4 regions of the Hahella sp. KA22 genome follow, and region 3 is predicted to be linked to each of the others. Evidence: predicted binding sites of a transcription regulator. Region 3 holds the regulator's gene; each other region holds the start of a gene.
The links. The regulator FNR, encoded in region 3, switches genes on or off when oxygen is low (the NO sensors DNR and NnrR bind a similar motif). The targets are predictions, from matches to a motif close to TTGATNTANATCAA.
Positions count from the first base shown of each region.

Region 1: the regulator FNR is predicted to act here: its motif matches at 3,408-3,421, upstream of EUZ85_RS02750 (Hsp20/alpha crystallin family protein).
Region 2: the regulator FNR is predicted to act here: its motif matches at 1,211-1,224, upstream of EUZ85_RS04740 (DnaJ C-terminal domain-containing protein).
Region 4: the regulator FNR is predicted to act here: its motif matches at 3,333-3,346, upstream of EUZ85_RS22180 (CbbQ/NirQ/NorQ/GpvN family protein).

Region 1 covers NZ_CP035490.1:615,460-623,212, forward strand. Annotated here, with positions in the region: gene aroE (shikimate dehydrogenase) at 1-579, shown strand, start outside; gene EUZ85_RS02735 (motility protein A) at 689-1,477, shown strand; gene EUZ85_RS02740 (flagellar motor protein MotB) at 1,474-2,301, shown strand; gene EUZ85_RS02745 (PA4642 family protein) at 2,386-2,694, shown strand; gene EUZ85_RS02750 (Hsp20/alpha crystallin family protein) at 2,768-3,217, opposite strand; gene EUZ85_RS02755 (gamma carbonic anhydrase family protein) at 3,447-3,989, opposite strand; gene prlC (oligopeptidase A) at 4,199-6,232, shown strand; gene EUZ85_RS02765 (YheV family putative zinc ribbon protein) at 6,301-6,540, shown strand; gene EUZ85_RS02770 (hypothetical protein) at 6,579-7,226, opposite strand; gene EUZ85_RS02775 (MATE family efflux transporter) at 7,320-7,753, opposite strand, start outside.
Region 2 covers NZ_CP035490.1:1,062,564-1,070,316, reverse strand. Annotated here, with positions in the region: gene folM (dihydromonapterin reductase) at 1-174, opposite strand, end outside; gene EUZ85_RS04745 (23S rRNA (adenine(2030)-N(6))-methyltransferase RlmJ) at 287-1,129, opposite strand; gene EUZ85_RS04740 (DnaJ C-terminal domain-containing protein) at 1,297-2,262, shown strand; gene EUZ85_RS04735 (chaperone modulator CbpM) at 2,266-2,604, shown strand; gene EUZ85_RS04730 (rhodanese-related sulfurtransferase) at 2,655-3,650, opposite strand; gene EUZ85_RS04725 (DUF1993 family protein) at 3,921-4,427, shown strand; gene EUZ85_RS04720 (ABC transporter ATP-binding protein/permease) at 4,409-6,256, opposite strand; partial or broken gene EUZ85_RS04710 (alpha/beta hydrolase) at 6,527-7,311, opposite strand; gene EUZ85_RS04705 (LysR family transcriptional regulator) at 7,622-7,753, shown strand, end outside.
Region 3 covers NZ_CP035490.1:5,599,737-5,607,489, reverse strand. Annotated here, with positions in the region: gene dnaB (replicative DNA helicase) at 65-1,495, shown strand; gene alr (alanine racemase) at 1,495-2,619, shown strand; gene EUZ85_RS24715 (sugar nucleotide-binding protein) at 2,785-3,690, shown strand; gene fnr (fumarate/nitrate reduction transcriptional regulator Fnr) at 3,687-4,466, opposite strand; gene EUZ85_RS24705 (hypothetical protein) at 4,610-5,626, opposite strand; gene EUZ85_RS24700 (lysophospholipid acyltransferase family protein) at 5,937-6,659, shown strand; gene EUZ85_RS24695 (ABC transporter substrate-binding protein) at 6,666-7,400, opposite strand; gene EUZ85_RS24690 (ABC transporter substrate-binding protein) at 7,584-7,753, opposite strand, start outside.
Region 4 covers NZ_CP035490.1:5,028,131-5,035,883, forward strand. Annotated here, with positions in the region: gene EUZ85_RS22160 (nitric oxide reductase activation protein NorD) at 1-87, opposite strand, end outside; gene EUZ85_RS22165 (cbb3-type cytochrome c oxidase subunit I) at 98-1,483, opposite strand; gene EUZ85_RS22170 (cytochrome c) at 1,508-1,948, opposite strand; gene EUZ85_RS22175 (hypothetical protein) at 2,046-2,396, opposite strand; gene EUZ85_RS22180 (CbbQ/NirQ/NorQ/GpvN family protein) at 2,425-3,219, opposite strand; gene EUZ85_RS22185 (cytochrome c) at 3,420-3,728, shown strand; gene EUZ85_RS22190 (nitrite reductase) at 3,854-5,620, shown strand; gene EUZ85_RS22195 (cytochrome c) at 5,688-6,050, shown strand; gene EUZ85_RS22200 (cytochrome D1 domain-containing protein) at 6,047-7,291, shown strand; gene EUZ85_RS22205 (Lrp/AsnC family transcriptional regulator) at 7,288-7,753, shown strand, end outside.

The DNA.
Region 1 (7,753 bases), 2.0 Mb from region 3:
GCTGAGCTTGCCGGCGCCGTCAATACCTTGTTGCAACGGGACGGGCGTCTGTTCGGTGACAATACTGACGGCGAAGGCCTGGTGCGCGATATCTGCATCAATCAGAGCGTTGCGTTAAGCGGTAAGAAGATTTTGCTGGTCGGCGCCGGCGGAGCGGTGAAAGGCGTTATGGCGCCGTTGTTGGATGAAGGTCCCGCCTCTATCGTGGTCGCCAATCGCACTGTTTCCAAGGCGGAAGATCTGGCGCGCGTCTTTGGCCGCAATGGGTCGGTCAGCGCTTGTGCGTTTGCGGATTTGCAAGGCCCGTTTGATGTGGTCATTAACGGGACGTCTGCGAGCCTGGCGGGGGATATTCCTCCTCTTCCAGACGCAGTCATTGCGTCTCACACCTTTACCTACGACATGATGTACAGCCTGCGCGACACGGCATTCGTCGCCTGGGCCAAAGCGCGCGGCGCAGGACAATGCTGCGATGGGCTCGGCATGTTAGTGGAGCAGGCGGCGGCGGCTTTTTATCTGTGGCGCGGCGTGCGTCCGGATACCGTTCCGGTGCTGGCTGCGCTAAGACAGGGAGATTAGCGCCACCGCCAACTTTGACTATGCTTAAGCTAATGATTTTAAGCGCTTAGGGTCGCTTTGGGCGAATCCTGGCCAGTTACTTGGGCATCGTGAAGTATGGACGGTCAACATGGATATACTCACCTGGGTGGGGCTTTTGTTCGGAATGGGCGTGGTGCTGGGAGCCGTGGCTTCCGGCTCCGGGCTTTGGGATTTCGTCAATGTTCCCGGGTTGATGATAGTGGTCTTCGGCTCTTTCGCCGTCACTTTGGTGAAGTACCGCTGGCGTAACTTTTTCGGTAGCGTGAGGCTTGCCTTCTCCACCACTTTTCTTGAGAAAACCCAGGACCCATGGGACCTGTATCGCGAAGCGCGGCAACTGGCGGACGTTGTGCGCAAGCAGGGACTGCTGGGATTGGATCGGGTTGAAATAACCCATCCGTTTCTACGCAAAGCCGTCGGCCTCGCCGTTGACGGTCATCCCCCGGAATTCATAGAAGAAGTCCTGCTCGAGGACACCCACCAGTTTGTCGAGCGCCTGCAGACAGCGGAAAAGGTGTTTCGCGGTCTGGGTGAGTCGGCGCCGGCGTTGGGCATGCTGGGCACCCTGGTGGGACTGGTGCAGATGCTGAATAACATGCAGGACCCCTCTTCCATCGGACCTGCTATGGCGATCGCTTTGCTCACCACGTTTTACGGCGCGTTTATCGCCCAGATTATTGTCCTGCCCCTGGCGGACAAGCTGCAGCTAAAAACCCAGGATGAAGTCCGTAACCGTATGATCGTGATCAGCGGTATTCTGAGTATGGTGAAAGGGCTGAATCCCCGCATTATCAAAGACGTGTTGGCGTCTTATCTGCCTGAACTGGACGCTATGGAAGACATTCATGAGTCGGCGTCCGCACAGGAAGAGACATGATCAAGCCGCGCAAGCAATCCGGTGGTTTGCTGCCAGTCGGCGCGCCGGTGTGGATTGTTACCTTCGCCGATCTGATGACGTTGCTGCTGACCTTTTTCATTCTGCTGTTGAGCTTTTCCAGTCTGGATGCGGAGAAATACCGCGCCATCGCCTACTCCATGAGTAAGGCCTTTGGCGTGGCCTGGGTTCCTTCGTCTCAGGGCGCGCCGGATATGTATCCTCTGGGAGGCGATATTACGCCTACCGTGCCGATGGAGCCGGTGATCCGCGATAAGGGCGACGCGGAGCAACCGGCGCCGCAATCCAACGTAGAGCCCAGCCTGGATTTAAGCCAGGAGGTGGTGAGCGAGGCGGCCTATATGGAGAACGACCGCCTTGCCTCGCGCATGATTAGCTTGCTGGAGAATGAAATAGAAGATCAGGCGGTGGACATCAAGTTTGACGACCAGGGGGTGGTGCTCAGCTTTACCGAGCGCGCCACCTTTGCCTCCGGCAGTGAGGAGTTGAAGTTATACATGCTGCCGGTGCTGATGAAAGTCACCGACGTGCTGGCCGATTGCAAAGGAGACATTCTGGTGACGGGGCATACGGATGATCGTCCTATCGAGTCAGCGAGATTTCGCTCCAACTGGGATTTGTCGGCGGCCAGAGCGGTAAGCGTGGTGCATCGACTGGTGCTGGATGGACGTCTCAACGCCAGCCGTGTGAGCGCCATCGGGCAGGCGGAGACCCGTCCCCTGGTTCCTAATGACACTGATGAGCATCGGGCGCAAAACCGACGGGTGGAAATTCATATCGAAAACGCCGAATGCCGCATGAGCTAAGCGCTTACAACCTTCATTATCCGCGCTGGATCGGGGTAGAATGTGCGGCCCGGTAAATAACTATGATAGACAGGTGAATACGATATGAGCGGTCCTTCACAACCGAAGGTAGTGGATGAGGAATGGAGCGATGAACGGGTTCAGGGCTTTTTAGAGCTGCAACCACGGGATGAGTCCGATCCCGATTATCATGTTTTGCGCCAGGCTTATGAATACATGCTGGCCCGCGATTACGCGCGTTTCGTGGCCTATTTCGCGGAAGCTGGCCGCAATATCAATGCGTTGAGTCCAGAGGGCGAAACCATGCTGGATCGCGTTGATGAGCACGCTCGTGGCGCGGAATATGCGCAAATCCTGCGTGACGCCGGTGGTAAAAAAGCGGCTGAGCTGTAAAAAACAGGATTAAAAATAAGGGGCGAACTATGCGTCGCCCCAGATGGTTTGCGGTGACAGTAAGCCGTTCGACTTACTGTACGTTGATCTCGATCGCTTTCGGCTGGGCCTTCTCCACCTTGTTCAGATGCAAGGTGAGGATGCCGTCCCGGTACTCTGCGCGAATATTGTTTTCATCCACATTATCCGGCAGCGTGAAGGACCGTGCGAAGTTTCCGTAAAAGCGTTCTACGCGATGATGCTTCTTGTCGCCTTCTTCCTTCTCCAGCATGCGCTCGCCCTGAATGGACAGTACGCCCTCGTGGACGGCCACCTTGACGTGACTTTTATCCACGCCAGGCAACTCAGCCTTGATCAAGAACGCTTCTTTGGTTTCCGTGATGTCCACGGCAGGGGCCCAGTCGGCCTTGCGGATCACTTCTTTGCCGTTTTCGCTGGTGCGCGCCTGACCCTGCAAAGAGCGGTTATAACGGTCGAGAATATCTTCGAATTCAGAAAACGGGTTCCAACGGGTAATCGCCATAGTTCTATCTCCAAAAAGAGTTTAAGTACAAATCGGTTGGCCTGATGCGACAGGCCCTCTGTAATCATTTACACCTGAAACTGCTGATTGGGGTGACGTCTTGCCCCGGTTACGCTGCGTATCGTGATAATAGAAATAATGGCGTTAAAAATGTTTTCAAGGGGCGCCCTGATAACAAAAAAATCTTATTCTGATTTACGTCAATTTCCATTGCGCCCCTGAAATGCGGCTACTCATCCCAGTTTTCCTGCAAATGCTGGTCTTTCAATTTGACGTAATTGGCGGCGGTGTACTGGAAAAATTTTTTTTCCTTGTCACTAAGCGGACGCGCTTGTTTTGCTGGCGCGCCAACGTATAAGTAACCGCTTTCCAGGCGTTTGCCGGGAGGCACAAGCGTACCGGCGGCGATCACCACATCACTCTCTACATGGGCTCCGTCCATGATGATGGCGCCCATGCCGACAAGGATGCGGTTCTCAAGCGTGCAGCCATGCAAGATAGCCTTGTGGCCAATGGTGACGTCCTCACCGATCGTCAGTGGATAGCCGTCGGGGTTGAAAGGTCCGGCATGGGTGATATGCAGCACCGATCCATCCTGCACGCTGGTGCGCGCGCCGATGCGGATGCGGTGCATGTCGCCGCGTATCACGACAGTTGGCCAGACGGAACAGTCGTCTCCCAGGTGCACGTCGCCGATGACGACGGCGGTGGGGTCGATAAAGACGCGCTCTCCCTGCGTCGGGGTGGTTCCCTGATAAGTGCGCACAGGCATGGTTGGACTCCAAGCATCAAAAATCTGAAGCGCCGTAGACGGGTTCAAGGCCCCGAATGGCGGATTGTTACTTTAGCATTGATCGGACTATTCTAAAGCAGGATTCAGCGGCGCATTACTTGAAAGCGGCCCCGCACGCCCACATTTTGTTTGCTCGGGGGCGTTGCGATCAGCAACCCCGGAAGACTCGTCAATTCAGGAATATTTCAATGACCAATCCATTGCTCGCCGATACGGCGTTACCCCCGTTCTCACAGATTCGCGCCGAACATGTCAAAGAGGCGATGGACAAATTACTTGCCGAAAACAGACAGCGCATCGCCGATCTGGCGGCTCAGCCCAGCTTCAATTGGGACAATCTGGCGCAGCAAATGGATAACATGTCGGACAAGCTGAACCATGTGTGGTCCCCAGTCAGCCATTTGAACAGCGTGCTCAACAGCGAAACGCTGCGCGAGGCTTACAACGCCTGTATCCCCGAGCTGTCCCGCTACGGTACGGAAATCGGTCAGAACAAGGCGCTGTACGACGCTTATCATGGCATTAAAGAATCTGATGAATTTAGTTCGCTCAGCGAAGCGCAGCGTAAATCCATCGACAATACCCTGCGCGATTTTCATCTGGCCGGCGTGGATCTGCCGGAAGACAAGAAAGCGCGCTACATGGAAATTTCGCAGCGTCTGGCGGAGCTGGGCAGCAAGTTCAGTGACAACGTGCTGGACGCCACTCAAGCCTGGATCAAACATGTGACGGAGGTCGATCTGCTCAAAGGCATGCCCGACTCCGCATTGGCCGGCGCGCGTCAGGCGGCCAAGTCCCGTGACAAAGAAGGCTATGTGCTGACGCTGGATTTCCCCAGCTTCTACGCGGTGATGACCTACTGCGAAAATCGCGAATTACGTCAGGAAATGTACGAGGCCTATAATACCCGCGCCTCTGAACAAGGGCCCTACGCCGGTCGCTGGGACAATTCGGAAGTGATGCAGGAGATCCTGGCGCTGCGACTGGAGAAGTCACGTCTGCTGGGCTTTAACTCCTATGCCGAATACTCCCTGGCTACTAAAATGGCGCGTACGCCGGATGAGGTGCTGGGCTTCCTGAATGAACTGGCGGAGAAGTCCGTAGCGGTGGCGCGCCAGGAGTTTGCAGAGCTGCAAGCGTTCGCTAAAGAACAGGGGCGGACGGAACTACAATCCTGGGATGTCAGTTTTTATTCAGAGAAACTGCGCCGTCACCGTTATTCCGTGTCCCAGGAAGAGCTGAAGCCTTATTTCCCCGCTTCTAAAGTGATCAATGGCATGTTCGCCGTGGTGCAGCGTCTGTTCGGCGTCACCCTCGATGAAGTCGCGGAATTTGATAGCTATCACTCAGACGTGCGCTACTTCAAAGTGCGCCGCGATGGCGAAGAAATCGCCTCTATCTATATGGATTTGTTCGCGCGGGAGAACAAGCGCGGCGGCGCCTGGATGGCGGATTACGCCGTACGTCGTCGTTTGGACGACGGCTCTGTGCAGAAACCCGTGGCGTTCATTACTTGTAACTTTGCGCCAGCGACGGAAGAGCATCCCGCCCTGCTGACGCATGATGAAGTCACCACGCTGTTCCACGAATTCGGCCATGCTCTGCATCACATGCTGACCACTGTGGATTGCAATGATGTATCCGGCATCAATGGCGTGCCCTGGGACGCGGTGGAATTACCCAGTCAGTTCCTGGAAAACTGGTGCTGGGAGGAAGAAGCCCTGGCGCTGATTTCCGGTCATTACCAAAGCGGCGAGCCGCTGCCGAAAGAATTACTGGAAAAAATGCTGGCGGCGAAAAACTTCCAGTCCGGCATGCTGATGGTGCGCCAGCTTGAGTTCGCTTTGTTTGATTTCCGTCTGCATCATGAATACGACGGATCGGCGGATTTCGCGGTCCAGCAGGTGCTGGACGAAGTGCGGGATAAGGTCGCAGTGATCAAACCGCCCGCTTTCAATCGTTTCCAGCACAGCTTCAGCCACATTTTTGCTGGCGGATACGCCGCTGGCTATTACAGCTATAAATGGGCGGAAGTGCTGGCGGCGGATGCGTTCTCCTTGTTTGAGGAAAATGGCGTGTTCGATCCAGAAACGGGCCGACGCTTCCTGCATTCGATTTTGGAAAAAGGCGGCAGCCGCGAGCCGATGGATTTATTCATTGAATTCCGTGGGCGTCCGCCGGAAGTGGAGGCATTGTTGCGTCAGAGCGGCATCGCCGCCTGAGAGAACTAACAAGGCCAGCGCTGCGGGCCTTGTTGACATTCAGCAATCGTATATACCTGGTAGTGCATATGGTGAAGCGTTTTATCGCGGGGGCGGTGTGTCCCCGTTGCGGAGAGATGGACAAGATCGTCAGCTACGCTGACGAAGATCAACGGCAAGTGCGTGAATGCGTTGCTTGTGGTTTCTTTGAAAAACTGCGCGAAGCTGACGGTCCGGCGGAGCTGCAAACCCGCGTCACCCGCCCGAAACAGGCGGAGGCGCAAGTGCAGACGATCAAGTTCTATCCCCGTCCCAAGAAAGAGCAATAACGACGATGTGAGCCTCACGCCTTGTTGTTGAAAACCTGTCAGCAACGGGGCTGAAAGCTCATGCGAATGTGATGCTTGTCCAACAGGTTCAGCCAGTCCTCGTTCAGAGGACGCCAGCGTTTTGTGTTGGTCTTCGCCAGAAAGGGCGACAGATCCAAATGGTAGAAGTCGGGTAAGCTGACCATCTGGCGCACCGTCAGATGGGTGGCTTGATCCAGCTCATTGGCGAAGGGTTCGCCGATCAGATGATGGGCCAACAGATTGGCCTGAGTGGCCTGTAGATCGCAGATTGGGCTATTGCGCAGACTGCGGTTGTTTTCGTAAACCTCCTCCACCAAACGATGGCTTTGATAGGCCATGATCAACAGGCAGTCCAAACCGGTATGGCGCAGCACCAGGACGGATGGATGCGCGAAATAATGGATGGATTTTTCGATGAAGGGCGCGAACAGCTTTTCCGTCTGACTCGCTGCGGCGCAATGCGCGACACACTCCACTAAGCGCGGAGCGAGTTCGATGTAATCGACGACGAAATGAATGAGGTCTTCAACCGGCTGTGATCCGTTCAGTTCAATGACTCGGTGCAGAGAATCCAGTTGCTGGCGAAGCCACTTGGCGTAATTTTGAGTTTTAAGCTCTGCGGCCTTAGCCTGATTGATGATCTCGTATACTGCAGCGAGGCTCATCTATAACGATTTCCCTAAGTGACAACTATAAAAAATTGTTTCAATCCAGACGCATGACTTCAGTGTAGTCAAGGGATAGCAAAGTGCGTAATACTAATTTGTAATGAACCACTTTTCATGCTGACAAAATGTTTTGTACAGCCATCCTTGATAGGCGCCCCTCGCCGCCAGAAACAGGCAGAGTGAGAACCAGAGTCCGTGATTGCCCCAACCCTGAGTGAGCCACCAGCTGGGTAGAAACACCAGCAGGGTGGCGACGATAATTGTATCCCGCATCGCCTTGCCTTGGGTAGCGCCGACAAAAACGCCGTCGAACAGGTAACTCCACACGCCGATCAGGGGACACAGAATCAGCCAGATCAGATAGCGGCTCGCTTCAGTGCGGATGACCTCCAGGTCGGTGAGGCGGTTGATCAGCCAGTCGCCTCCCAGCCAGAAAGCCAAGGTCAGCAGCAGTGCGGTCACCAGCGACCAGACGCCGCCTACTCTGGCGGTGCGGCGCAGCATGGCCTGATCGCGCTTGCCTA
Region 2 (7,753 bases), 2.4 Mb from region 3:
ATCCACCTGCAGACATATCGCCCCGCGCTCCCGCAGTTCGGCGATTTCCGGCCGCTCTGAGCGATAGGTCATGGCGACCCGCTCGCCTTTTTCAAGCAGCCGCTGCAGACAATGGAGCCCAACCCTTTGGGCCGCTCCGGTTATTAATATTGTTCCTTGGCTAGTCCAATTCACCACACAAACCTGTATCCAATGAATTCATGTCCAGTAGGCTGCGGCGCCGGCCGCATACCCTTTGTGTCATCCTCAAGCGTCGGCGCTCCCAGGCCGACTTGTCGCTGCGGAATTACTCCGCTATCAGCCAATCAGCGCTACAGGAGGCTTTTGGATCGCCGCGAAGGGCTTCGCTGAGGTGCGCCCAACCCGCCTGCAGTTGCTCATCGAGCCGCCAGGGCGGATTGACCACAAGCATACCACTTCCGTACATTCCGCGCGCCACCGGCGTTAAGATCAACTCGCTGCGCAGCGTCTTGTGCAAAGGAAGCTGGCGCATCAACTCAAGCATTTGTTCGTGGCGCTTCTCCGCAAGTACGGGATACCAGATGGCGATAACCGCGTTCGACCACTTCTTGGTCAGCTTGCTTATATAAGCGGGGATACGTTGATAGTCGTCCTTCAGCTCATAGCTGGGATCAATCATCACCAAGCCGCGCTTTTCCGGCGGCGGCGACATCGCCATAACGCCCTCGAAGCCATCTCTTTGGTGAATATGGATTTGCCTGTTCCGTCCGAATTGGCGCTTAAGTTCCGCGTATTCTTTAGGGTGCAGTTCGCACAAAGCCAACTGATCCGTCTCACGCAGGAAACCAGCGGCGATCGCCGGAGAGCCAGGATAGCGGGTCAGTTTTCCAGCGTCGGGGTTCAACCCTCTCACCGCCGCCAAATAGGCGTCGAATTCCGGCGGACAGGTCCCCTTGGCCTGCATCAGCGGCAAAATACCCGCCGTCCACTCTGAGGTTTTTTGCGCTTCCTCGGAGGTCAGGTCATAGTCGCCACGGCCTGCATGGGTTTCCAGATAGCGCCAGGGCGTGGATTTTTTACACAGCGCCTGCAGCAATAAAGACAACACCCAATGCTTGTGCGCATCGGCGAAGTTGCCTGCATGATAGACATGTTGATAGCTCAGCATAGAGGGCGCTGACTCCTTCCCCAGAAAAAGCCGCCTATTTTATGTGGTCCGACGTTGAATGTCGCCTTTTCAGCATTATATCTGACCTAAGGCAATGCCCGCCCGACCTTGGGCTGGATATTCTAACGGCAATGAGACGCAGGGTCTGTGAAGGTTGGTAAAAATCTATGGAATTCAAAGACTATTACAAGATTCTCGGCGTCGCGGAAGCAGCGTCCGCCGATGACATCAAAAAAGCGTACCGCAAGCTCGCCCGTAAGTATCATCCGGATGTCAGTAAAGAAAAGGATGCGGAGGTCAAATTCAAAGAAGTCGGCGAAGCTTATGAGGTTTTGAAAGACCCGGAAAAGCGCGCGGAATACGATCAGCTCAAGCGCATGGGAGCTTACAGCGAAGACGGTCGTTTCCGCCCGCCGCCGGATTGGGAGTCCGCGTCAAACTTCAACGGCGGCGGCTTCACCGAGGCGGACTCGCGTCACTTCAGCGACTTTTTCGAATCGATCTTCGGCCGCGGCGGTTCCGCCCATCGCACCTATAAACAAGGTCATCAACAGAGCTTCCGCATGCGCGGCGAGGACGTGCATGCCAAAATCGCCTTGTTCCTGGAGGAAGCTTTCCACGGGTGTGAGAAACAAGTTCAGGTGCAAGTGCCGGAAATCGACGAATACGGCTTGGTAGGTCATCGCAGTAAATCTCTCAATGTGAAAATTCCAGCCGGAATGGGTCCCGGACAGCACATCCGTTTACGCGGTCAGGGCGCAACTGGGTTTGGCGGAGCTGAGAACGGCGACCTGTTTCTGGAAGTGGAGCTGGCGCCCCATCCGGTGTACTCCGTCGACGGCAAAGATATTTATCTGACTCTGCCTGTCTCGCCATGGGAAGCTGCGCTGGGGGCCACCGTGACAGCGCCAACATTGAGCGGTAAGGTCAACGTGAAAGTTCCCAAAGGCGCCAGCAGCGGACAAAAACTGAGACTGAAAGGCAAAGGGTTGCCCGGCAATCCCGCCGGAGACCAGATTATCGTACTGCAGGTAACCTTGCCCAAGTCCCATAGCGCAGATGCGGAAGCGCTTTATAAGGAGCTTGCGGAAAAAGAAAAATCCTATAATCCGCGCAGCAAGTTGGGGGTGTGAGAGATGACGCGTAAAACGATCGTCAGCACGGTGGAAGTGCTTGGACAAAGCGACACCTACACGTTGCGCGAATTATGCGAGCGCGGCGGCGTCAACGCCGAGTTCGTTATTGAACTGGTCAGTTATGGCGTCATCGCGCCCGTGGAGGAGCGGCCGGCCCACCAATGGCAGTTCAATACGTTGGCGTTGGCGCGATTAAGCCGGGCGATGCGTCTGCAGCGTGACCTGCAGCTCAACCTGCCCGGACTCGCCATGTCCCTGGATTTATTGGACGAGGTCAACGAACTCCGACGCGAAGTGGCGCGACTGAACCAACAACTCAGCCGCCTGATTACGGATTAAGGCAGGGGAAACCACAACGAAAAAGGCCGGCGATTAAGCCGGCCTTTTTGCTATTCAGCGCCTTGAGTCAGGTGCTGATGATAGTTTTTGCGCTTCAGCTTCTTCTCAGCCTGGCGCTTTTTAATCGCTTTGGCCGCTTCAGAGCCGATATGCTCTTCTCCGCGCGACTTGGCCAGTTCAATCTGCTGCTCACGCGCTGCGAAGCGGCGAAGCTGGTCTTCGGAGACCTTGTCATGACAATGAGGACAGCTGACGCCCTTCTTGTAATGCTCGCTCTGCATATCTTCCGCGCTGATGGGCATACGACAGGCGTGGCACTGGTCATAGCTGCCTTTGTTGAGGCCGTGGTCCACCGCCACCCGATTGTCGAATACGAAGCACTCGCCTTCCCAGGTTGATTCTTCCTGAGGCACTTCCTCCAGATACTTCAGAATGCCGCCTTCCAGGTGATAGACATCCTCAAAGCCCAGCTCTTTCAGGTAAGCAGTGGATTTCTCACAGCGAATGCCGCCGGTGCAATACATCGCCACTTTCTTGTGCTTGGCCGGATCAAGATTGCTTTTGACGTAATCTGGAAACTCACGGAATGTTTCCGTATTCGGGTTGATCGCATTCTTAAACTTGCCGATTTGCACTTCGTAATCGTTACGGGTGTCGATCAGCAACACCTCAGGATCGGTAATCAGCGCATTCCAATCCTGCGGTTTGACGTAAGTGCCCACCACACGTTTCGGATCAATGCCCTCCACGCCCATGGTGACGATTTCTTTCTTCAGTTTGACTTTGGTGCGATAGAACGGAACGTTCTCATCGTAGGATTCTTTGTAGCTCAAGTCCGCCATACGAGGATCAGACTTCAGCCAGGCCAGCAGCGCGTCCATCCCCTCGCGGGTTCCGGAGACCGTGCCGTTTACGCCTTCGCGGGCCAGCAACAGGGTGCCTTTGATTTCATTTTTCTCCATGACTTCAAGCAATGGAGCGCGCAGCGCCTCAAAGTCGTCAAGGGCGACGAACTTGTACAGCGCACAGATAACATACTGTGACATTCACTTTTCCTATATTGCGTGCTGGAACGTAAAACCAGAGCAAAAAATTTGCGGGCGACATTATACTCAAATTTTAACCAATCGCACGTCGGAAAACCGTAACCGCTAAAAAGTATGTTATTAAGTTACGTTTTCCCACTCGGAGCCAGTTAGAATGGGGAGCCCGGCGCCAGGATCTGTCGGCGCCGTCTGGTTAGCTTGTATTTTACCGGCCATCACCGGCCTTATGACCGCAAATAACCAACTCTTATCATCGCCGGAGGCGATATTATGTCTATATCCATGTACCAGACTTCCGTCCCCATCTTCATCCGCATGCTCGGCAACCTCAACCAGATCCTGGAGAAAGCCGCCGCCCACGCGGAGAAAAAAGGCTTCAACCCTCAAAACTTGGTTAATTACCGCCTGTATCCGGATATGTTGCCGCTTTCTTCTCAGATTCAGATCGCCACCGATACAGTGAAAGGCTGCGTCGCGCGGCTTTCCGACCAGCAGCCGCCGGTTTTCGAGGACAACGAAATCACATTGGCGGAGTTATCCGCCCGGGTCACCAAGACCATTGATTACGTAAAAACCTTCACTCCAGAGCAGATCGACAATACGGAAGAAAAGACCATTCAACTGAAGCTGGGCTCTTACACGCCAACTTTCACTGGTCAGCGCTACCTGTTGCACTTCGTGCTGCCCAATCTGTATTTCCACATTACTACCGCCTACGCCATCCTGCGCCACAACGGTGTGGACATAGGTAAAGCCGATTATCTGGGCGTTGAATAGTGCTCGTCTGAGGCTTCTTGCTCCGGCCTGACGGCCGGAGTTTCCGTATCCTCGCGTTGCTGGATGCGCCATAGATTGGCGTAAACGCCATTGAGCGCCAGCAGTTCAGAGTGAGTCCCCTGCTCTGCGACTTTTCCGTCCTGCAGCACCACGATCAAGTCGGCGTCGATAACCGTAGACAACCGGTGGGCGATCACCAGACTGGTCTGCCCCTGAGAGACTTCCCTGATCGCCTGCAACACGCTTTGTTCGGACTTGCTGTCCAACGAAGAGGTCGCCTCGTCAAACACCAGTATGGGCGGGTTCTTCAAAATCGCGCGGGCAATGGCGACGCGTTGCTTTTCGCCGCCGCTCAACTTCAATCCGCGCTCTCCCACCAAGGTATTCACACCATCCGGCAGATGTTGGATAAACTCTTCCAGATGCGCCATACGGATAGCGCGCCAGACGTCTTCCTCCGTCGCATCAATCCGGCCATAGCGGATGTTTTCGTATAGGCTGTCGTTAAACAGCACCGTATCCTGAGGCACAATCGCAATCGCGGAGCGCAGCGACTTCAACGCCACCTCCCGAATGTCCTGCCCATCCACTTTTATGGCGCCGCCATTGACGTCGTAGAAACGAAACAGCAGTTTGACCAGCGTCGACTTCCCCGCCCCGCTGCCTCCCACCACCGCCACTTTGCGTTGCGGTTCAATGCGGAAGCTGACGCCTTGCAATATGGGGCGTTGGGTCGAGTAACCGAAATGGACGTCAGAAAATTCAAGCGCCCCCTGTCCCACCTGCAACTCGGGGGCGCCGACCTTGTCAGGCACTTGCGAGGTTCTGCGCAACAGTACGAACAGTTGCTCAATGTTGGCGAGCGAGCCTTTCATCTCGCGATAGATAAAACCCAGGAAATTCAGCGGCATGAACAGCTGCATCATAAAAGCGTTGATGAGGGCGAAGTCACCTAAGGTCATCTCTCCCGCCACGACATTTTGCGCAGCCAAAATCATCATCGACGTCATGGCCAGCGCCACAATAAACGCCTGTCCGCCGTTCAACACAAACAGCGACAAGCGGTTTTTGCGGCGCGCCTGCTCCCAACGCGCCAGCACGGCGTCATAGCGCCGTGCTTCGTATTCTTCATTGGTGAAATATTTCACCGTCTCATAGTTGAGCAGGCTATCCACAACCCGGGTATTGCTTTCAGAGTCCGCGCGATTGGCTTCCCGCACATGCTCCGTGCGCCAGTCCGTCGCCACCACCGAGTAAGCGACGTACAACACCACGGCGACAAAGGTGATCAGCGCGAACCACAGCGAGTAGTTCATCAACAGCAGGCCGATCACCATGAGGATTTCCAGCAGCGTGGGCGCGATATTGAACACCATAAACCGCATTAGAAAGCTGATGCCGGACAGCCCACGCTCGATATCCCGAGACAAGCCGCCGGTATTGCGATTCAAGTGGAAATCAAGATCCAGGGAGTGCAAATGTTGAAACGCCTGCAAGCCGATGCGCCGCATGGCCCGCTCCGTCACTCTCCCAAACAGGGCATCGCGCACTTCGCCGAATAGCACATTGCCAAGCCTTGCCGCGCCATAGGCCAACAACAAGGCCAGAGGCAATCCCACCACAATGTTGGCGCGCCCCGAATCGAGGCCATCGATAATGTATTTAAGAATAAACGGCAAGCCGACGCTGGCGCCTTTCGCTCCCATCAAACATAACAAAGCCAATGAAACCCGGCGCTTATGCTCAAGTAGATAAGGCCACAAAGAACGGAGAGTTTTGATCCCCGCTTCGTTGTCCGGCGCATCGGTGGCGGAACTGGAACGTCGCATAATGATATATCAGTCGCTATCAGAGTCAGTGTTGAACTACAGCCTGCGTTAGGACGCGCCGGCGGATATCGCTAAATATAAGTGCGTCACGCGCTTGCAGCGCGGGCTGGGAACCCATCACTATAACAAGTACTTATAGCCCATTCCCCGCCAATTCTCTTACTGCGGTTCAATATCGCGGCAATCGAAAGAGCAGGAGAAGAGCGTCAAAAAGCACTGGCGAGGCGAATCTTCGCCCAAGCGCCACGATGACGCTCCCCGCGACTCGTCCTAAAAATGAGAAACAAGAAACTCAGACATCAACTGCATGGCGCGTTCCGCTGCTTCAATCTGAGCGAATCCATTAGGAAAGACATGCGGCATCGCCTCCCAGACATGCCCGCTGACTACAGCTCCGGCTGCCTGCGCCTTCTCTGCGTACGCCAGGGAGTCGCTCAGCAGTATCTCCGCCGTCCCTACATGAATCTGCAACGGAGGCAGTCCGGAATGCTGACCATACAGGGGCGAAACCTTTGGATCATCTGCATTGTGGCCGACAAGGTAATATCCGGCAAAGGCCGCCACGGCGTCATACGTGAGATAGAACTCCTCGTCGGCGCGCTCTTCATGGCTCGAGCCAGATCGGTCCATGGCGACATGGTCACGCAGCAAACCGGCGCATGCCCATATGCGCCATCTTTGTCAGCGCCGATCTGCTCAGCCAGTGAGAGAGCGAGCCCGCCGCCGGCGGAATCCCCTACGATAGCAATCTGTTGGCGTCCTGCTGCAATCAGCCCCGCGTATACCGCCTTCGCCTGATTCAACGCTGACGGAAACGGATGCTCAGGCGCCAGTCCGTAATCTGCGATAAACACATCGATCCCCGTCCGCGCGGCGAATTGCCCGGCAAAATGCCGGTAGGCATGCGCTGAACCAACCACATAACCTCCGCCGTGCAAGTAGAGAATAACGGCGTCAGAAAGCGCGTTCTTAACCTGCACCCAGACTCCCGGTACACCGCCCACGGTATCAGGGTGATACTCAACTCCAGCGGCGGCGGGCGTTTCTTCTATCATCTGATTATAGCTGTCACGGGCCTGCGGCCCATTGAGCATGCCTTTGAAAGGAGCGGTTTGCTGGCGTATGGCGTCTACTACGGCTAGGTCGGCCGGGCTGACGGGATGGTTGGTGAAGAGTTCGTTTTGGTCTCGGGACATCTTTTTACACCTCTGTAACTCAAACAACTTACGACAGGCGCGATACAACAACCGCTACGCGCCGGGGTTTAAGCGCCGTCTGCTTGCGCCCTGTGAATGGAACTCCGGTAGAATAGGTCATCCCATAAATGAGAATAAATAACCAGTATTCCGACGGAGCGTTCCATAAATGAAACACCCAATTGTCCTGGACGCATTGGCTCACTTCGACCTCGTCGCGCGCCATGGCGGTTTCAGTCGAGCGGAACAGGCTTCTGGCAAACCCAAGGCCACGCTCTCCCGACAGGTTCGAGGATTAGAG
Region 3 (7,753 bases):
CGTGTTGTCCATGCCCGCAAATTAGCGATAATAAGCGCTACTCTTAAAAGCTCTGCAAGTCATTATGAATGAGTCAGTAATACGTAAAGATTCGGTCAAGTCTTCGGAAGGACAGGGCCCAAGCGCCGCCCTGGTTGGTTCCTCTGCGATAAAGGCTCCGCCTCACTCGATTGAGGCGGAGCAGTCCGTTCTGGGTGGTCTGATGCTGGACAACGCCAGCTGGGACAAGATTTCAGACATCATTACAGCAAAAGACTTTTATCGTCTGGACCACCGCCTGATATTTGGCTCAATTTCCCGATTGGCGAATCTTGGCAGTCCACTGGACGCCATCACTGTCTCAGAAGAGCTGGATAATCGCAGTGAGTTGAACTCTGCGGGAGGGTTGGCCTATCTGAGTGAGCTGGCCAAGAATACGCCCAGCGCCGCCAATATTCGCGCCTATGCGGAAATCATTCGCGAACGTTCTGTATTGCGTCAGTTGATTACAGTCGCGAATGAGATCGCCGATGAGGCCTACCAGACGGAAGGACGCACCAGCACAGAGGTGTTGGATGATGCGGAGCGGCGAGTCTTTCAGATAGCGGAATCGCGACCCAATCAGGGTGGGCCTGAGTCGGTCAATCCGATTCTAACGAAGACGCTCAAGAAAATTGATGAGCTGTTCCACTCAGATGGGGCTATCACAGGCGTTACCACGGGGTTTCGCGATCTGGATGACCGTACCTCGGGGATGCAGTCTTCAGATCTGATTATCGTTGCCGGTCGTCCTTCCATGGGTAAGACCACGTTTGCGATGAACCTGGTGGAGAACGCGCTGATACTGGGGGGCAAGCCCGTCTTGGTCTTTAGTATGGAGATGCCTTCCGACTCTATCGTTATGCGTATGCTGTCATCTCTGGGGCGAATTGATCAGACCAAAGTAAGAAGTGGAAAGCTGGATGAGGACGACTGGCCACGTCTTACATCGGCCGTTAACATGTTGAAAGACAAGCCGTTATACATCGACGATACCGCGGCGTTAAGTCCGACGGAAATGCGCTCCCGGGCGAGAAGGGTGGCGCGGGATCATAATGGTGAAATTGGCTTGATCATGGTGGATTACCTTCAGTTGATGAGGGTGCCGGGAATGACGGAAGGACGTACGGCCGAGATTTCAGAAATTTCGCGGGGCTTGAAAGCATTGGCGAAGGAGCTGAACTGTCCTGTGGTCGCCTTGTCCCAGCTTAACCGTAGTTTGGAGCAGCGACCCAATAAGCGGCCAGTTAACTCTGACTTGCGGGAATCTGGAGCGATTGAGCAGGACGCTGACTTGATCATGTTCATCTACCGGGATGAGGTCTATCACGAAGACAGCCCGGACAAAGGTATTGCGGAAATTATTATCGGTAAGCAGCGTAACGGCCCTATCGGAACGGTGCGCTTGGCGTTCATGGGTAAATTCACAAGGTTTGAAGATTTGGCTCACGATTATGGCGGGGGAGACTACGAGTAATGCGTCCATCCCGCGCTCTTATTGATCTGGACGCATTGCGTCACAATATTCGTTTGCTGAATTCCATTGCTAAAAACGCTCGTTGTGCGGCGGTAATTAAAGCTGATGCATATGGCCATGGCGCAGTGGAAATCGCTCGCGCCCTGAAAGGGGAGGCTCCTAAACTGGCGGTGGCCTGCTACGATGAGGCGGTGAGCCTGCGTGAAGCGGGTATTACGACGCCGCTTTTAGTGTTGGAAGGATTTTATAGCTCAGAGGAGTTGGCTGACTCCACTCGTTGGCGCGATATAGAGTGGGTTGTGCATGATATGGAGCAATTGGACATGCTGTCCGAGGTGGCTCCTTTGCGCAAGGCCGGTCCTAATTCCGCCCGGATGCAAACCTGGATCAAGTTGAATACAGGTATGAACCGGTTGGGATTGCCGTTAAATAAACTGGCTGGCGTTGCTGAAATGCTGCGGCAGTTTCCCGGGCTTTCTGTTATTGGGTTGATGACCCACTTCGCATGCGCTGACGAACTGGATAGCTTATTGCAACAGAAGCAGTGGCGCGCGTTTCAAGCTGGTATGCAGGTGGCGGGATCGGGCGGCTGGAGTTACTCCTCCGCTAACTCGGCCGCCTTGTTGCAATATCCGGAAACTCATCTGGATTGGGTGCGCCCAGGTATTGCGATGTACGGCGCATCACCTATGGCGGATAAGACAGGGGCGGACTTTGGCTTGAAGCCAGTAATGTCTTTTGAGTCACGCTTGATTGCTACCCGGGAGCTGCAAGCTGGAGATTCTATTGGCTATGGCGCCGCCTGGACTGCGAACGGTCCAACAAGAATGGGGGTGGTTGCTGTAGGGTATGGCGATGGATATCCAAGACAGATGCGGAATGGTGCGCCTGTCGCCGTGTGCGGTAAGCGGACAAGCGTTATCGGGCGGGTATCCATGGATATGTTGACGGTGGATATTTCTCATATTCCAGAGGCGCGTATTGGGTCGGAGGTGGAGTTGTGGGGTGGGGCTGTTTCCGCTGATGAGGTTGCAGGATATGCGTCAACAATCTCCTATACTTTATTTACGGGTATGACCTCGCGTGTTCCCAGGGTATACCTTAATCGCTCGGAAGGGGTTTAAGGTGCAGCGTTAAGCTGGAGAATGGGGATAAAGCCCGGGGTATCGGGTTTGCGAAAATCCCTTCAAGCAGCCAATATTGTTAACATAATATCTTCAGGCGGTCCGCATTCCAGGGGCGCTAAAGGCTACGAGATACATTTAAGGGGTACATGAGTGATTGTTTGTGTGACGGGAGTCGATTCGCCATTAGGTAAGGCTATAGCTCAGCGTTTGCAGCAGAGCGGCATAGCGGTGGAGGGCGTTCCCTACGAGCAGTTTCTGATGACCAATGATGCGATCGTGCGAGCAATGAGAGCGATGCCCTCTGCGGATTTTGTTGTTCATGCTGCGGAGATGGGCGACTTATTTAAAGCGGAGCAGCATCCGGATTTGGCCTATCAGGTTAATGTGTCCGCTTGCGAGGCGGTGGCGGAAGTGGCGGCTTTATGGAAGGCGCCGATTATTCACCTCTCCAGCCATCTTGTTTTTGATGGCGTCAAAAAGAATCCCTATATTTCCGCCAACAAAGGACGTCCTCTTTCAGTGTATGGGCGGACTAAACTGCAGAGCGAACAATGGCTTCAGGAAAACTATAGCAAGCATCTGATCTTGAGGGTCGGGTGGTTGCTGGAGGCGGGCGCCCAAGGCTGGTTGCAGACCATGCTTTCTGCGCTGTCTTCAGGAAAGCGTCTGAACGCCAGCACCGATATGCAGCTGACTCCCGTGGCGGTGGATGATGTGGCGAGAGTTGTAGACGCGGTTATTAAGCAGTTGAGTTGTAATATCTCTGTGTGGGGTGTTTACCACTATGCTGGCGCTGAAGCTGTCACCCACTATGAGTTGCTGAAGGCGATTGTGCTGCAGGCGTTTGGGCAGGAAGAGATGTTGCAGGCCCTGATCGAGAAAAAGGGCGCTGATGTATTACCGGGGGTGGCGCTTCCGGCGAATGGCGCGTTGGGGTGTATCAAGCTGCGCAACACCTTTGGCGTTAAGCAGCTTCCCTGGCGCCGCTATCTGCCGGCGTTGATTGAACAATGCCAGCAGCGTGGCGGTGTAAAAGCGGCTGAAAACTGCCTGGAAGAGACCCGTTAACGAGCGTTAAGGGCTGATTCCTTCTGCTGCTCCAGGCACTTGGTGTCGTGGCGAAGAATTTTCTGTAGTTCGTCCAATTGCAATATCTGAACTTCCCTTCCTTGAACTTTTATAATGCCGTTGTTCTGGAAGCGGGTAATGACCCGGCTGACAGTTTCGACGGCCAAGCCTAAATAGTTGCCGATATCGCTGCGAGGCATAGGAAGTCTGAAGTTTGTGCCGGACAGGCGACGACGACTGAAGCGGGTCGACAGGGATAATAACAGAGAGGCTATACGCTCTTCCGCTGAATTTTTGCTTAGTAGCATCGTGAGCTGCCTGCTTTCCTGAATCTCTTTGCTCATTAATGAGAAAAAGTGGTGTTGCAGGCTGGGGATGTCCGAAGCAAGGTCTTCAAACTTTTCCAGAGGAATTTCGCATACGCTGGTGCGCTCAAGGGCGACGGCGGAGCAGGAATATTTTTCCATGCTAACGCTGTCCAGGCCGATAATCTCGCCAGGCAGATAAAAGCCAGTGACCTGTTCCTCGCCTTCCTCAGATACGGTGAATGTTTTGATCGCGCCGCTACGAACTGCGAAGCACGAGCGGAATGGGGTGTGTTGCTCAAAGATATATTCGCCGCGATTGAGCATTTTGCCCTGACGAATGATTTCTTCCAGACGATCAATATCTTCAGCCCCAACCGCGATAGGAATGCAAAGCTTGCTCAAATTACATTCGTGGCAGCCTCTGTGTAAGCTAAAAGGAGAGGAGGTTGCTATATGCTTGCTTTCCATCGGTTGCCTCGTGGCTGGATGAGTGAAACTGCTTAAAGAGGCTTCTAGGATAGCCAATAGCTATTTAAAAGCAAATCCCTACGATGGGAAATTTACAGGGAAACCTACGCTCGCCTTTGTTTTTACATTGTTTTCACCTTTTGTTACAACTGGGTTTGAGTGTAGCGAATTGCTCTTGCTGGAAGCTCGCTGTTATCCAGGGTCTTGTAGTAGTCGTCCAACTGTGTGGCGTTGCGCAATTGATAGTGGGGCGTGTAAGAAAAAGCGCCCAGCCCAACGCCATGCAGGCAACTGACTCCTTGGCTAATCAAGCCTGTCCAGGGTAGTGCGAAAAAGTCCTGCGTGATCGGGATAAACGATGCGGACTTAATGCGTCGCTTGAAATCTTTTTGCGCGGCTTCCAGGCCTGATGTGCTGGCGAATTCCGTTTTATGGCTGGAAAGTAGGATGCCTTGCGGTCTCTCTGTCAGAATTTCTTCAAGATGCTCGGATAGTGCGGCGACGGTCGCAGGAGTCACTTTCAGGCGCAGGTAAACGGCTTTGAAGTCGAATGCCCGAATGGTCTGCAGCCAATCCTTAAGGTTCTCAATAGGGAAGGACTGTGCGTATTCGCCGGGATCATTGATGCAGATGATATTGAAGCCCAATCCTTTGATCAGGGCTAGCGCTTCCTCGGACTCAGGGCGAGCGTCCAATTCAATGACATGGCGTGCGTCGGCGCCGAAGCTCAGTTTGAACTCCCGACCTAAATAGTACATCACCTGCGTCTGCGCTGCGGGAGTGAGCTGGCGAACCAGATCGCCGAACCAATGCAGGTACTTAACCTGACTGCCGACGGGGAGGCTTTGCTTGAGTAGTCTCACTTCTTTCACGACATAGTCGATGTACTTTTGCAAATTTGCATTCATAGATGGGAGTCTGCGGGTGTAATTTTCCGCGCTGACAAGTGTATTAAAGCAGGGCGCCTGAACGCTCAATGCGAACCCGCCTTCATAATATCGAGCCAGAGAGCTGTTGCGATAGTCCGCGTCATAGGCTCCCTCGTCCAGGGCGCTCCAGTTTTCACTGGAGAACTCTTTAGGGGGGGAGTTGAGCAAATAAACCCAGCTATCATTACCCCCATTTTGTATCGCTTGTTCGACAACCTTTCCAACTGGCATATTGGGTCTCCAACCAGGTAAGAAAACATCTGCGCGCGTTTGACTATCATTGTCAGCGATTTGGCGCGCGCGCCTGCTGTCACACTTGTTGGCAAGTGGATCCCCCCTCTCTCCATGCTCAGTGTATCCAGCTCCCGAAAGGGAGTCTTGATATTGATCAAGGGGTGAGCGGGTGGCTGTCTGAGAGGGTGTACTTTAGTCGCAATATCCCTCAAACATTGGGTTTCTGGGGCGTTGAGGGATAACATTCATTGCAGCTTTGGGCGGGGAGTTGATATCCTTTGCGGGCATTGAAAAAAGGCGGGCAAAAGTGCAGGCATTTCAGCTATTTCGGTCTTTCGTTTTTTATATTGGGTATGCTTGGGGCGTCATCATCACATCTTTGATTGGGATGCTGGTAGGCCCTTACGTCAATTTTGAAAAGCGGTATTACATCGTATCCCGGTTTAATGTGTTCGCACTTTGGTGGGCGCGTATTGTCTGCGGTATACGTTATGAGATCGAGGGGCTGGAGAATATTCCAAAAACGAGCTGCGTGGTTGTCAGTAATCATCAGAGCGCTTGGGAGACCTATTTGTTAGGGGTCATATTTCGTCCTCAGTGCACAGTGCTTAAGCAAGAGCTGATGAAGGTTCCGTTTTTTGGTTGGGCGCTAAAGAGGTTGAAACCTATCGCCATCGACCGGAGTAAGCCGTCAGCGGCGCTTAAGCAGCTGCTTAAGCAGGGAAAGGAGCGTTTGACGTCAGGGTATTGGGTTGTGATTTACCCCGAAGGGACGCGCGTTCGTCCTGGGCAGGTCGGTAAGTACAACAAGGGCGGCGCTTTATTGGCTGTCAGCGCGGGCGTTCCTTTGCTGCCTGTGGCGCACAATGCTGGAGATTGCTGGCCTGCCGGCAGCATTAGTAAGCGTCCGGGATTGATAAGGGTCAAAGTCGGGGCGCCGATTGAAACCAGTGGACGAGCTACCGATGAGGTCCACAAGGAGATGGAAGAGTGGATAAGGCGGAATTCCGCCGCCTTAAGCCAAGCGTAAAACTCTCTATTTGTAGTTCGAGTACACTTTGTCTAAATAGCCTTCGGTGCGCATCTTGTCGAGCACTTTGTTGAGGTGCTCAATATTTTCGTCAGGTGTGTCCTTGTTCATCGCCAGATATAAGCTGGTGTCTCGTATAGTAAAGATAGGTTTGATGTCGGAAACTCCAGCCAGCTTGGCGTAGTAGTAGCCTGAAGCGGTGCTGGAGATCCAGAGGTCAACCTGTCTTTGCTGCAGTCTCTTTGGGTTGAGGCTGTCATCTTCCAGCTCTGAAGCATTGAAACCGTTGTTCTTCAAAAACTGCGCTCTGGAGTCGTCCTTGTAGCAGCCAATCAGATAAGGCTTGGCGTCTTCTACAGAGTTGATTTTGATAGTTGTGTCATTTCTTGCGAAGAAGACCCAGTCATTCTTGGCGAGCGGCCCAACCCACTTGAACAGCGGTTTGCGCGCGTCAGTCAGTGTGGTGCCGAATACGCCGCGGAATTCCTTGCGTTGTGCAAAGTTATAGGCGTAGTTCCAGTTTCTGAGCTTCATGCGGTAGTCGTAACCAGAGCGTTTGAAGAGCTCTTTGACAATGTCCACATTGATGCCGCTGATAGCGTCAGCTTTGTGTTCGTATTTGTGGTCTTCCTCGCCCATGTTAAAAGGCGGGAAATTTTCCGTGACCAGGTTAAAGGTTTCGCCACGAGCAATGGCGGAGAGAAAGAGAACAGAAACCAACAATAGCTTCTTAGCGATCATTAAATCACCTCAAACGGCTGGGCGGATAGTGTTCTGACTAACGATTAGTCTGGTTGCATATTAAACAGCTGATGTAGGTGTCTTCCGAATAAGTAGTTTTCCGGATAAGTGAAGAAAAAGGGTGGGAAAGTCCCTGTGAAGCCCGTGGATTCGGGCTTCGCCGGATTTGTAAGGCTCTGTTGTTTATCTGTATCTGGCGGTAATTTTGTCCAGTTCGCCGCTGGAGCGCATTTTTTCCAGGGCTTCGTTCAGTTTGTTCACGTATTCATCCGGGGTTTCCTTGTTTACCGCCAAAAAAAGTTGCGTCTCTCTAACTGTGAATACAGGTTTGATGTTGGTGACGCCATTTTTCG
Region 4 (7,753 bases), 570 kb from region 3:
TACCGCCGCCCCGGCGTAACGGTCGTCCGCATACCCGGTTACTACCCGATGCCAGAGACCGCCGACCCACTCTTCCACTTCAAACATGACGAATGGCTCAGGCAGACTGAGTTTGCGGGCCTTTTACAAAGAAACTGGCGAAGTAACAGACCAGTCCCACCAGAAACACCACTCCCGCGCCTTCCCGCAACCAGTAGAAAACGGCGATTTTTTCCTGGGTCACCATAAACGGCAAGGCTCCCGCCGCCTCCGGCAGACGCTGCAGCCACACCTGTAGAATGCCGGCCCCCGTCAAAAACAGCGTGATGAACACCATGGCGACAGTCATTAACCAGAATCCCCACATTTCCACCACCTGGGAGCGATTGCTGTTGCCCTCGGTGCGCCCGCTCAATACCGGCATTGCGTAAGAAATAATAGTCAGCACGATCATCGCGTAGGCGCCATAGAACGCCATGTGGCCATGGGCGGCGGTGATCTGCGAGCCATGGGTGTAATAGTTGACCGGCGCCAGTGTATGCAAAAAGCCCCAGACGCCCGCGCCCAGAAACGCCATCACCGCTGTGCCCATCGCCCAAAGCGTGGCGGCCTTGTTGGGATGAACCCGACGCCGACGGTTGACCATGTTAAAGGCGAAAATGGTCATAGCGAAGAACGGCAAGGGCTCCAGTGCGGAGAAAAAGCCACCCAGCCAATGCCAATAAGGCTCAGGGCCAATCCAGTAATAATGGTGCCCCGTGCCGATAATACCGGTAATCAGCGCCATGCCGATGATCACATACAGCCACTTTTCAATCACCTCGCGATCCACGCCGGTCACCCGGATGAGTACAAATGCGAGAATCGAGCCCATGATCAATTCCCACACGCCTTCCACCCACAGATGCACCACCCACCACCAGAAATACTTGTCTAAAGCCAGGTTGCTGGGATTGTAGAAAGAGAATAGAAACATCACCGCCAACCCGACCAGGCCCGTCATCAACACCACATTGATCACCGTTTTGCGGCCCTTGAGAATGGTCATGCCCACGTTATAGAGAAAACCGAGGCACACGATCACGATACCCACTTTGGTCAGCGTGGGCTGCTCCAGAAACTCCCGCCCCATGGTCGGGAAAAACTTGTTGCCGGTGATCTCCGCCAGCTTGGCGTATGGGACCATGAGATAGCCCAGAATCGTCAGCACGCCGGCCGCGGCGAAGACCCAGAATAAGATCAACGCCAGTTTCGGGCTGTGCAGTTCCGTTTCGCACTCTTCCGGGACCAGAAAATAAGTCGCCCCCATAAAGCCGAACAGCAGCCACACAATGAGCAGGTTAGTGTGCACCATGCGGGCGACGTTAAATGGAATCTCGGGAAATAAAAAATCCCCGATCACATATTGCAGGCCCAGGATCAATCCAAACAGGATCTGCCCGGCGAACAGGATCAGGGCGAAAACAAAATAGGGTTTGGCTACCGCCTGTGACTGGTATTTCATGCCTTTTTCTCCGTGCTGTCCCGCTTAGCCTTCAATATTGGGCGGCCAATTGTTGTCATCGATTTTGGAGGTCCATTTGAGGAACTCCGCCAGATCCTCCACCTGCTTGTCACTCAGGTTGAATTGCGGCATTTTGCGACGCCCTGGCACATCCAGCGGCTGCGCCGCCATCCAGGCTTTCAGAAAAGCAGTGAAAGCCTGTTCGCCGCCGCGGCGGTCAAACACATTGGCCAGCTCCGGCGCAAAATACGCGCCTTCGCCCATTAACGTATGGCATCCGATACAATTGTTTTCCTCCCAGATTTCCTTCCCTCTGGCCACCGCCTCAGTCAGTTGATCCCGGTGATCACGCTGCGGTAGAGCCTGGGTGGTTTGATAGGTCAATGCGAGAAACAGCAGAATAAAAAACAGACTGCCGCCGTAATAAATATTACGGGCGGCGCTCTTACTGAATTTTTCCGGCATGGCTTGCTCCCTGACGAAGTTGATGATGAGGTGGAAGCCCGGTGCGTCCGGACTTCGAGATAAACCTGGCTTTGTTACGGCGGCAATGAACGGCTCCTCACTCCCGCCCCCAAATAGACAGCGGACGACCGGCGTTTTCGCGGGTCAGCGCATATACGCCCCAGATTACGCAGGCGCCGTGCGTCGCCACCCAATAGACCAGGACCAAGGTGACAGTGATCGGCTCTCTGTCGCTCAACCACAACACGAGCAACGGAAAGACCACCAGCAGGACGCCATTGATAAGTCCGCCAATCAGCGCAATCCTCTGCGCCGCCAACAACGCGGCGGGCGCGCTCCGACGACTGCGCCAAAACCAGCCAAGCAAGATCAAAAACGACGCTCCCGGCAGCGCCAGCAGGTTCATCAGATACAAAATGTGAGGCCATAAATACGCTCGTTGCGGCATGAGATCTCCCATCCGGAGTTCCGGTCAGTCAATCTCTGCCGAAGTGAATATCGATCACCTGCGATAAGGCGCGCAGCGTCTCTTCGTCGTCGGTCAACGGCTCAACCAGACAGGCCTGGCAGGCCCGTGTCGGTTCGACCCCGCTGGCCATCAAACGCGCGGCGTAAATCAGCAAACGGGTGGACGCCGCTTCTTCCAGATCATGTTGCTCAAGACGCCGCAAGGCCGCTCCCACGTCAACGATCCGCCGCGCCAACGATGGGCTGACGCCGCCCTCTTTTTCCACGATCCGGGCTTCCAGTGCCGGCGCGGGATAACTCAGACTGACGCCGACAAAACGCTGCCGGGTGCTGGGCTTCATCCCTTTAAGCGCGTTCTGATAGCCGGGGTTGTAAGAGACCACCAGCATGAAGCCCGGCGCGGCCTGCAATTGTTCGCCAGTGCGGTCGATGGGCAGGATGCGGCGGTCATCGGCCAGTGGATGCAAGACCACAGTGGTGTCCTTGCGCGCCTCCACCACTTCGTCCAGATAACACAACCCGCCTTCCCGCACCGCCCGGGTCAAAGGGCCGTCCTGCCAAAAGGCCCCGTCTCCGCCGATCAAATGACGCCCCACCAGGTCCGAAGCGGTCAGGTCGTCGTGACAGGCGACAGTGTATAAACGCCGGCTTAAACGATGGGCCATGTGCTGTACAAAGCGGGTTTTGCCACACCCGGTCGGCCCCTTGATCAGCACTGGCAGACCATGACTGCAGGCTTTTTCAAACAGCTCGATTTCACCGCCTTGGGGAAGGTAGAAAGGGGCGTCCTGAGTGGCGTTCATAGGCTGACGATCCTGTGCTGGGTCATGTCCGGTCTCTGTTTTTTACCCTACCCGAAACCTGTTTTCGCTCATGTACCCACGATGGGGTATTTGCCCTTGCCGCTCGCAAAACATTGATCCTCATCAACTTTGCCCGGCCGCCGCTGACCTACTCTCGTTGCGCTCAAGGACATTCACCCAGCAGCAAAAAGGGGACAGCCATGGGAATATTCAAACCTGCAACACTCGTGTATTTACTCTCCGCCGCACTCTCAGGAAACGCCCTCGCCGGCGACCCGGCAGTCGGTAAGACGAAGGCCGCCACCTGCGCCGGTTGCCACGGCGCGGAAGGAGTCAGCAACAACGGCGTATGGCCGAATCTGGCCGGACAGAAAGAGGGATATCTGGTCAAGCAACTGAAGGATTTTCGCGACGGCAAACGCAACGACCCGATGATGTCCAGCATGGCCAAACCATTGTCGGACGATGACATCGCCAACCTCGCCGCCTACTACAGCCAACTCAAATAGGAGTCCTCCCCACCTGAATCGTCGTTAAAAAAAGCGCCGTAGTTTCGCAAGGCGCGTCCGGGATCGGACGGTTTTGCGTCAGTAAAGAATCGAAATAGCAAGACTCTGATGAGAAGGACAGTGCTATGCATACAAACAGCGCTCCAAAACGCAGCCAACGCTCGCCGTCCAGGCCACTGCGCCTGCGTTACTCCACCCTTTCACTCGCCCTGGTCGCCGGCTTATCAAGCCATGCCTGGGCGGACACTAAAAGCGACCTTGTTAATTCCCCACCCGGACAATACGAAAGCGCCCCCACGGCGATGACAGGGGAAGGTCTGCGCGTTGTGCGCTCTCCCGGCGCTCCGGACCTGACGGAGGATGAGTTCCAGAAGGCGACGCGCATTTATTTTGAACGCTGCGCCGGCTGCCATGGCGTACTGCGCAAAGGCGCGACTGGCAAGCCTCTGACGCCGGACATTACTCAGACCAAAGGATCGGACTATCTGGAAGCCTTCATCAACTACGGCTCCCCCGCCGGCATGCCGAACTGGGGAACTTCCGGCGACCTCACCGCCGATGAGGTCAAACTCATGGCGAAATTTGTGCAGCATGAACCGCCACAGCCGCCGGAATGGGGCATGGCGGAAATGAAGAACAGCTGGAAAGTGTTAGTTAAACCGGAAGATCGTCCCACCAAACAGCTCAACAAGCTCAACCTGAAAAACCTGTTCTCCGTTACCCTGCGTGACGCCGGCCAAATAGCGTTGATTGATGGCGACAGCAAGAACATCGTAACGATTATAAAAACCGGCTACGCCGTACACATTTCGCGTTTGTCGTCCTCTGGTCGCTACCTGTTCGTCATCGGCCGCGACGCCAAGGTCAATATGATCGATCTATGGATGAAAACCCCGGCCACGGTGGCGGAAATCAAAGTCGGCCTGGAAGCGCGCTCGGTGGAGACGTCCAAATACAAGGGGTTCGAAGACACCTACGCCATCGCCGGCGCGTACTGGCCGCCGCAATATGTGATCATGGATGGCGAGACCATGGAGCCGCTGAAAATCGTCTCCACCCGCGGCATGACGGTGGACACTCAGGAGTATCATCCCGAGCCGAGGGTCGCCGCCATTGTGGCGTCCCATGAGAAGCCCGAGTTCATTATCAACGTCAAGGAAACCGGCAAAATCCTGCTGGTCAACTATGAAGACATCAACGCTCTGAAAGTCACCACCATCGACGCCGCGCGCTTCCTGCACGACGGCGGCTGGGACAGCACCCATCGCTACTTCCTCACCGCCGCCAACCAGTCCAACAAAGTGGCGGTCATCGATTCCAAAGATGGCGCGCTGGAGGCGTTGGTCGATGTCGGCGCCATTCCCCACCCTGGCCGCGGAGCCAACTTCACGGACGCCAAATTCGGGCCGGTCTGGGCCACCAGCCACCTGGGCGACGGCAGTATCGCCGTGATCGGCACAGACCCGGACAAACATGGCGATTACGCCTGGAAACAAGTGCGCTCGCTGTCCGCCCAAGGCGGCGGATCGTTGTTCATCAAGACGCACCCCAACTCCAGACACCTGTACGTGGACACGCCCCTGAATCCGGACGCCAATATCAGCCAATCCGTGGCGGTATTCGACCTCAGCGATATCGAAGCCAAATACAAGGTGCTGCCTATCGCCCAATGGGCGGAGCTGGGCGATGGCCCCAAACGCGTGGTGCAACCGGAGTTCAACGAGGCCGGCGATGAAGTCTGGTTCTCGGTATGGAACGGCAAGGAACAGGAATCCGCCATTGTCGTGGTGGACGACAAAACGCTGGCCCTGAAAACCGTCATCAAGGACCCACGGCTGGTGACGCCGACCGGTAAGTTCAACGTGTACAACACCCAACACGATATTTACTGATTCATGACCAGGAGAACGCGCTCGCGACGAGACCTTCTCGCGCGAGCAGCGTCGGGATGCATCCATCATGAGAAAACCGGTAATCCTCATCACAGGCGCATTGGCGCTGCTAATCGTCTGCGCTTCGCCATCCGTCCACGCCGCAGACGCCAATCACAGCGCGGCGCAATTACGCAACCTGGTGCGTCAGGACTGCGGTTCCTGCCATGGCCTTAGTTTAAAAGGCGGCCTGGGGCCTTCATTACGCCCTGAGCGTATGCAGGCGTTAGGCGGCGAAGCCATTCGCCTCATCATCGCCGACGGTAAACCGGACACCGCCATGCCGCCCTGGCGCGATCTGCTGACGGAGCAGGACATTCGCCACATCGCTCAAGACCTGTTGAGCGGCGCCTACATCAGCGACAACACTAGCACTCAGGAAAGCCCATGAAAGCGAGTATCCCCCATCTGCGGTTATTCCAACGCCTTACCCTGCTGCTGATCAGCATGGGCCTCTGCGCTTGTGCGCACCTCGACGCACGCGATGATGTCAGGTATCAGGGCGGTACGGGAGACCTTGGCCTGATCATCGAACGCACCGAAGGCAGCGTCCTGCTGGTCAACACCAGCCAGCGCCAGGTGATCAAACGTATCCAGGGTCTTGGCGATCTGTCCCACGCCTCCATCGTCTACTCCCGCGGTCAACGTTATGGTTATGTGTTCGGTCGCGACGGCGGCCTTAGCAAAGTGGATCTGCTGCGCGGCGAAGTAGTCAAACGCATCATTCAGGCCGGCAATAGCATCGGCGGAGCCATCAGCCAGGACGGCGCCTATGTGGCCGTATCCAACTACGATCCCGGTGGCGTGAATATTTTCAACAGCGAAGATTTGGCGCTGGTGGCGAGTATTCCAGCCACATCGGTCATAAAAAACGGCGTCGCCAAAGGATCGAAAACCGTCGGCCTGGTGGATGCGCCCAGCAACCGCTTTGTCGTCAGCCTGTTCGACAGCGACGAAATATGGATATTGGATATGGCGGACAGCGACCCCGCGCCTGGTCTGCAACCGCAAATTACCAAGTTCACTCAGATCGGCCGTGAACCCTATGACGCCTTGATTACCCCCGAAGGCCGCTACTACCTCGCCGGATTATTTGGCGATAGCGGCATGGCCAAGCTCGACTTATGGCGACCGCAGGAAGGAGTGAAGCGCATCATGCCGACCTATGGTCCCGGCGAGCAGCGCCTGCCGGTCTACAAAATGCCTCACCTGGAAGGATGGGCTCAGGCTGGGCGCTACCTGTTCGCTCCCGGCGTGGGCCACCACGAAGTCATCGTGATTGATTCCTACGACTGGCGCATCGTGCGTCGCATCCCCACTTACAGCCAGCCAGTATTCGTGATGGCGCAACCCGACGCGCGCAGAGTCTGGGTCAACTTCGCCCACCCGGATAACGACCGGGTGCAAGTCATCGACGTGGAAAGTCTGCAAATCATCAACACGATTGAAGCAGGCAAAGCCGTACTGCATATGGCCTTTACGCCGAGAGGCGATCAACTCTGGATTTCGCTGCGCGACGATAACCGCGTGGATATTTACGACCCGTACAGCATGCAGCGAATCGGCAGCCTGCCCGTCACGCACCCCAGCGGCATCTTTTTCACCGACAGAGCTAACAGGATCGGCTTATGAGCGCCCTTAACTCTCCGACTACCACCCATACGCCATCAACAAACACTATTGAACTCAGTGGGCTGGAGAAAGCCATTCTCAGTGACTATCAGAAAGGTTTCCCACTGACGCCACGCCCCTTTTTCACTCTGGCGAACCAGCTTGGCTGCACCGAAGCCGAGGTGCTGACCTGTCTGCAACGCTTGCAACAACTGGGCGTCATCACCCGCATCGGTCCGGTGTTCAACCATCGACGCGCCGGCGCCAGCACCCTGGCGGCGCTGCGTGCGCCTGTCGAGCAGTTGCAGAACATCGCCGAGCTGATCAACGCCTATGACGAGGTGAATCATAACTATCTGCGCGAGCACGACCTTAATCTGTGGTTCGTCATCACCGCGCCGGATGCGGATCATCTGGACGCCGTGATACGCAATATGGAGACGGCGACGGGGTTGAAGGTCCGGCGGTTTCCCATGGTCAGGC